Regions from separate parts of the Alteromonas sp. Cnat2-8 genome, predicted to be linked through region 2. Evidence: predicted binding sites of a transcription regulator. Region 2 holds the regulator's gene; the other holds the start of a gene.

Region 1 (3,435 bases), on a different contig from region 2:
TTGCTGTCTCAACAACAACGTTAGCATCGCAGCGCAATGACTTTTCAACTAAGCGGCGTTGTACCGCACCAACTGCCATTGCAGCAGGGATAACCAAGCGATTTTGTTTAATGTTTCTGTCAGACAGAATAACGAATGCAGCACGCTTGTTTTTAACCAGCATTTCTACTTCGTTACAAACGCGCTCGATGGCTTTCTTCAAACCTTCTTGCGGCGCATACTGAAGCTCGACGACTTCTGAGTAGTAGTTGTCTGGGTTAAATTCGCGCAATTGTTTAAGGTCGGTATACATTAGTACTGGCGAGTCGAACAATACGCGGTCGGCGTAACCTGAGGTTTCGCTAAATACGTTTTGCTCGCGGCCAATACAGGTTGCCAACGACATAACGTGGTTTTCACGTAGCGGGTCGATTGGCGGGTTAGTTACCTGTGCAAATTGCTGACGGAAGTAGTCGTAAACCGTACGCTGACGAGATGACATAACCGCCATTGGCGTGTCATCACCCATAGAGCCAACGGCTTCTTGACCGTCTTTCGCAAGTACTTTTACAACTTGTTGAATTTCTTCATAGCTGTAGGCGTGTAGCTTGTGGTACACCGCCATGGCATCGTCGTCAAACACGCGTTTACCAATTAATGACGCATCAAGCTTTTCAATTGGTGTAAGTCGACGAATATGCTTATCTAGCCACTCTTTATAAGGGTGACGTGCTTTTAAGTCTTCATCAATTTCAGTAGAGCGCCAGATTTTGCCTGTGTATGTGTCTACAGCAAGCATTTCACCTGGGCCTACACGGCCTTTTTCAATTACGTCAGCTTGCTCGTAATCCCAGATACCTACTTCTGAGGCTAGGGTAATGAAACCGTTCTTAGTAATAACGTAACGAGCAGGACGTAGACCATTTCTATCAAGGTTACAGGCAACGTGGCGACCGTTAGTTAAAACGATACCCGCTGGGCCGTCCCATGGTTCCATGTGCATAGAGTTGAACTCGTAAAATGCACGAAGATCATCGTCCATGGTCTTGTTGTTTTGATAGGCGGGTGGAACAAGTAACCGCATAGCACGGAATAAATCCATACCGCCGGCTAAGAATAGCTCCAGCATGTTATCCAGCGAGGATGAGTCTGATCCTTCAGTATTAACGAAAGGGGCTGCATCTTTAAGATCTGGAATAAGTGGCGTTGCGAATTTAGCAGCACGTGCCATGGCCCAGTCGCGGTTTCCTTTAATGGTGTTAATCTCACCGTTGTGCGCAAGGAAGCGGAAAGGCTGAGCAAGCGGCCAGCGTGGTAGAGTATTTGTTGAAAAGCGTTGGTGGAAAACGCAAATTGCGCTTTGCATACGCTCATCGGCAAGGTCGTGATAAAAGGCGGGTAAATCTTTTGGCATTACCAAGCCTTTGTAGATCGTTACCAAGCCCGACAAACAAGCTACGTAAAAATCGGGATCTTTCTCAAGACGTTTTTCAGCGCGGCGGCGGATCATATACAAACGACGCTCAAGGTCGCGTTTTCTCCAGCCTGCTGGCGCGTTCACAAATACCTGTTCAATTTGTGGAACACCCGTTAGCGCTAATTCACCCAGTACTGAGTGGTCGACAGGCACTTCGCGCCAACCCACTACTGAAAGTGTTTCTTTTTCTAGTTCTTCATTAAGTACTTCACGCGCGGCTTGCGCAAGTACCGGGTCCTGACTTAAGAAAATCATGCCCACGCCGTATTTTTTGCTGAGTTTCCAGCCATTTTCTTCGGCGATTGCATGGAAGAACGCATCCGGTTTCTGTAGTAATAAACCACAGCCGTCACCGGTTTTCCCGTCGGCGGCGATACCGCCACGATGCTGCATACGGTCAAGACCGTGTATTGCAGTAGTTACCAATTCATGACTGGCTTCCCCATGAGTGTGAGCGATTAAGCCAAACCCACAGTTGTCCCGGGAATCATTGGGATTATATAAACTCATCTCTTAACTCCTTCAACCTTTTGACTGGGCAAGGTATGCGTTGCGTGTAGATGCGCCTAGGTTTGCGTATCACAACATTATTAGACGTCTTTTATGCCTGCGAGCGGTATTGCTCGCGGCGTGCGCCTTTCTTGTCGTTATTTTATTATTAGAGGATTCCAGTCGTTTCCGCATTTTTATGCATTATTGCGATGCGGGCCGTACAAAATACCCACATTAAAAACTAAAATCAAACGCTAAAAGTATAAGCTTTATAGTGAATTAGTATAAATATAATTAAATATATATTAATCAGCTGCTTACGTGTCGTCATTTATGTTTGTAACAAAAATGTTATCAGTATTGCAAAGTGAATAACTCACCCCTTATAAATGATATTACTTCTCATTTGCGTTTTATTAATGAATAAATATGCTTTGAAATTGATGTTTTATGTTGTCAATAGCGGTTTGCGGTGTATTTTTATTAATTTGTAAAGCTATGGTTCCACTAATATAAGTAGTTTGCTATATTGGTTGAAAATTAACCACAGGTAAGGCTCGTGGTGCGCTGAAGGATGTTGATAGAGAGCCCTGTGTGTGAATTGAGTGTACGCTTATGTGGAAGGCGAAGAATAAAAATTCACTGTGGTGGCGTGCTGTTAAGACAATAAGGATTATTGTATGAATACACTACATGCTTCACCACTGCCTTTATTTAGTATAGATGATCATATTCTAACTGGCGACAATATCACCTTCAGGCTTTCTCCTAACACATCTGGGCGTTTTCAATCTGGATCTCCCGATACTATTGTTATTCATTTTACCGCCGGTAGTAGCCTTTCATCTTCGGTGAATGTCTTGACCAATGCCGATAGCGGTGTGTCAGCTCACTTTGCCGTTGGACGCAATGGTGACATTGTTCAAATGCTTCCGACTAATAAAATAGCGTGGCACGCAGGAGAAAGTTATTACGAAGGGCGTAGTGGCTTGAATCAGTACTCTATCGGCATTGAATTAGACAATGCCGGCCAGCTTAAGGCTAGAGGAGACGGCACCTTTGAAAGTTGGTTTGGCGAAATTTTTGGCGAGAATGAAGTATTAGCTGCCCAGCACATTAACCAACAGTCTATGGGCTATTGGCACAAGTACACCGACATACAAATTGTTAGGACGCTATCGCTGTGTAAAGCGTTGTGTAGTCACTACAACATCTCTACTATCGTCGGGCACGAAGAAATAGCGCCGTCACGAAAGGTCGATCCTGGCCCCGCTTTTCCCCTTCAAAGACTCAAAGCCGCTGTTTTGCAAAGTGATAGTGAAAGGTGGGCAACTGAGTCAAGTGATTCGAATTCACAGCGAGAGGCGCATGATCAAATTCAGCGGGATCTCGCTAGCCCTGTAAAGCGGGTGGCCAATGTAAGTGCCAATTCGCTGAATGTGAGAAAAGGGCCAGATGTTTCGTACCCAACTGTCGAGAACGGTTTG
Region 2 (3,435 bases):
GTGTGCTAGATGTTGGTGGCGGTCGTTGTGCGCGTGAAAGCCGTAACGATGATGCGGGTCACTTGCTATACGTACCTAACGGTATCGACGATCCGTTGTTTGCATCTACTTCATTCGGTGGCGACCTAGCTGCTCAGCAAGAGTTCATTGATTACATCAACAGCTCTGAGCTTGCACAATACAAAGGCGGCATCGCTGAGCGTAATGGTGACAACTCTCGTTGGTCAACTATCATCGATGTACGTATTCAGCAGCAACTACCTGCTTTCTACCCAGAGCATAAGCTTACTGTGTTCTTCGATATCGAGAACTTCGGTAACTTACTAAATGACGACTGGGGTCGTATCGAGCGTACTCGTTACGAGTATGAGCGTGCAGTTGTTTCTGCAAACATCGTTGATGGTCAGTACGAGTACTTTGACCTGAACAGCGACAGCCGTATTAAGAACCTAGAAGTTCTTGACCAGTCTGTATGGCAAGTTCAGTTCGGTATTAAATACGACTTCTAATCCAATGGTGTGAACCAATTGTAGTGTTAGGTGCCACTTTCCTTAATCGGGGGTGGCACTTTTTTATGCCTAAAATTCAATAACTCCGCTTTTCCATTCATTAAGATTTTTCCAAAAACTGATCTAACGCCTCTCTTCATGCGAACCAACTTGCGCAAGATTTAAATAACCAAGCAAGGAGGAATAATGTCCAAACATGTATTAATGGTAATGACATCACACGAGCTAATGGGCGATACGGGCAAGAAAACCGGTATGTGGCTAGAGGAGTTTGCCGCCCCGTACTATGCATTTAAAGATGCCGGCTATACCTTAACGTTAGCATCGCCTATGGGGGGCCAAGTGCCAATTGACCCCAACAGTCTAGCGGATGACGCCATGACAGATGACGCTATCCGTTACACAAAAGATGAAGTTGCACGCAGTGCTGTAGCGTCAACAATTCCACTAGAAGATGTAAGAGCCGACGAGTTCGATGCGGTGTTTTATCCAGGAGGGCACGGCCCGCTTTGGGATTTATCGGATAACGCGCATTCTATCAAGCTAATTGAAGACACTATTGCAGCAAACAAACCTGTTGGTGCCGTGTGTCATGCGCCAATTGTGCTTAAAGATGTGAAAACTCCAGATGGCAAGTACTTGGTGGACGGAAAAGCTGTGACAGGCTTCTCCAATAGCGAAGAAGCAGCAATGGAGCTTACCGATGTTGTTCCATACCTAGTTGAAGACGAGCTAGTGAAAAAGGGCGGTAAATATGAAAGTGCAGACGATTTCGCCGTAAAAGTGTGTACTGATGGTTTACTGGTGACAGGACAGAACCCACCGTCATCACGCCCAACTGCAGATGCGCTTATCAAATTACTGTCTTAAGGAAGCATTCGCTTAGGAGCTAGTTGGAAACCGCATCATGTATGCGGTTTCTTGTTTTCGGTTACCGAGTTCTTGACGAACTACCTAGACATTTTCGAATAAATCTTCAACGCGTTGCCTTAGCTCTTCAATTCTTGTTACATCCGCTGGCGCGATGAAAATAGTGTCGTCACCTGCAATGGTGCCCAAAACCCCGTCCTTTTTACTCAATGAGTCAAGCAAGCGCGCAATAAGCTGCGCAGCACCAGGGCTGGTTCTTATGATTACCATTACATTGTTGTGAACGATATCCAGTACCAGCTGTTTAAGAGGGCTTTTAGCCGTAGGCATACCTAGCTCTGGAGGCAAGCAATACACCATATCACCTCGGGCATTTCGCGTGCGTACCGCGCCGAATTTGCTTAGCATTCTAGAGATTTTAGATTGGCTGATGTTGTCGAAACCTTGTGCTTTTAAAGCATCAACAATCTCGCCTTGCGAACCATAACTTTCTGCTTTAAGAATTTCTTTAAAAGCTTTGATGAGTTGCTCTTGTTTTGCGTTTGCCATTAGCGCTCTTTTCTTTTTAAGGATTATCGTTAGGAATTATATTTAGTATGCGTATATTGTGCCGTACAGGTAGACTTTGCGCAATTTCTTTGCATAATCATTCATGATAATGAATATCGAGATAAAATCGCCATAAATAACGTTAATAAGACGATCCGGTGATTGAGTTTTCCCCCGCGTTGCATTAGTGTGACGTTCCGTTTAAATACGTGAAGTAATCCCATAGGAGAAATGGTATGAAAGTAGCCGTGTTAGGTGCTGCCGGTGGTATTGGTCAGGCGCTGTCTTTGTTGTTGAAAACACAATTGCCAGCAGGTTCAGATTTAGCGCTTTACGACGTAGCGCCAGTTGTTCCTGGTGTTGCCGTTGATTTGAGCCACATCCCCACTGCGGTAAAAGTAACCGGTCACGGTAAAGATGACCTAGCTGATGCACTAACTGGAGCAGACGTTGTTCTAATTCCAGCGGGTATGCCTCGTAAGCCAGGTATGGATCGTTCTGATCTGTTCAACATCAACGCCGGCATTGTTAAAAACCTAATCGAAGGTGTAGCTGATAACTGCCCGAACGCGTGTGTTGGTATCATCACTAACCCAGTTAACACTACTGTTGCTATTGCAGCTGAAACGCTAAAAGCAAAAGGCGTTTACGACAAGAACAAGCTTTTCGGTGTAACGACACTAGACGTTATCCGTGCTGAAACCTTTGTTGCTGAACTTAAAGGTGTAGACGTATCTTCTGTGCACGTACCGGTAATCGGCGGTCACTCTGGTACAACTATCCTTCCTCTACTTTCACAAGTTGAAGGCGTAGAGTTCACAGACGAAGAAGTTGCTAGCCTAACTACTCGTATCCAAAACGCGGGTACTGAAGTTGTTGAAGCAAAAGCGGGCGGCGGTTCTGCAACCCTATCTATGGGTCAAGCAGCAGCGCGCTTCTGTTTATCTCTAGTTGCAGCAATGCAAGGTGAGAACGTGGTTGAGTACACTTACGTACAAACTGACGACAGCGATGACGCAGCATTCTTCGCACACCCAGTTCGCCTAGGCGCAAACGGTGTTGAAGAAATCTTGCCATACGGCGAGCTAAGCGCATTTGAAGAAAAAGCGAAAAACGACATGCTTGAAGGCCTACGTGGCGACATCAAGCTAGGCGTTGACTTCGTAAACGGCTAATAGCGCTAAAAGCGGATGCATTTGCATCCGCTTGAAAAGGCTGGATACGTAAGGCCTACACAGACACGCCGAGATTCCATCCATGGAGGCTTGGCTGCATGCTGCAGACAGTCTGTTACGACCTTACGTATCCAGCCTTTTTTGTTGCGTCTTTGTAGGCTTTGTCGCGGCATCCTGGGCACAGAAGCGCCTATTTATTAAAGTACCGCCAATTAAGCATTCCATCCATAGCTAGCAAGAAGTTTATTTCCTAATTGACCTACTGTGTCTGTAATGGATCTATTCTAAACAACTTTATTGGGCCCATCGCGACTGGGTAGCCTTTGTGTAAT

What was found. The regulator ArgR, encoded in region 2, controls arginine synthesis, uptake and breakdown. The targets are predictions, from matches to a motif close to ANTGAATANNTATTCANT.
Region 1: the regulator ArgR is predicted to act here: its motif matches at 2,242-2,259, upstream of gltB (glutamate synthase large subunit).

The regions. Positions count from the first base shown of each region.
Region 1 is NZ_JAKREX010000002.1:267,520-270,954, forward strand. Features, by position in the region: gene gltB (glutamate synthase large subunit) at 1-1,966, opposite strand, end outside; gene MHN00_RS05375 (N-acetylmuramoyl-L-alanine amidase) at 2,629-3,435, shown strand, end outside.
Region 2 is NZ_JAKREX010000008.1:56,826-60,260, forward strand. Features, by position in the region: gene MHN00_RS19310 (TonB-dependent receptor) at 1-509, shown strand, start outside; gene MHN00_RS19315 (type 1 glutamine amidotransferase domain-containing protein) at 696-1,379, shown strand; gene argR (transcriptional regulator ArgR) at 1,464-1,928, opposite strand; gene mdh (malate dehydrogenase) at 2,165-3,103, shown strand; gene MHN00_RS19330 (hypothetical protein) at 3,363-3,435, opposite strand, start outside.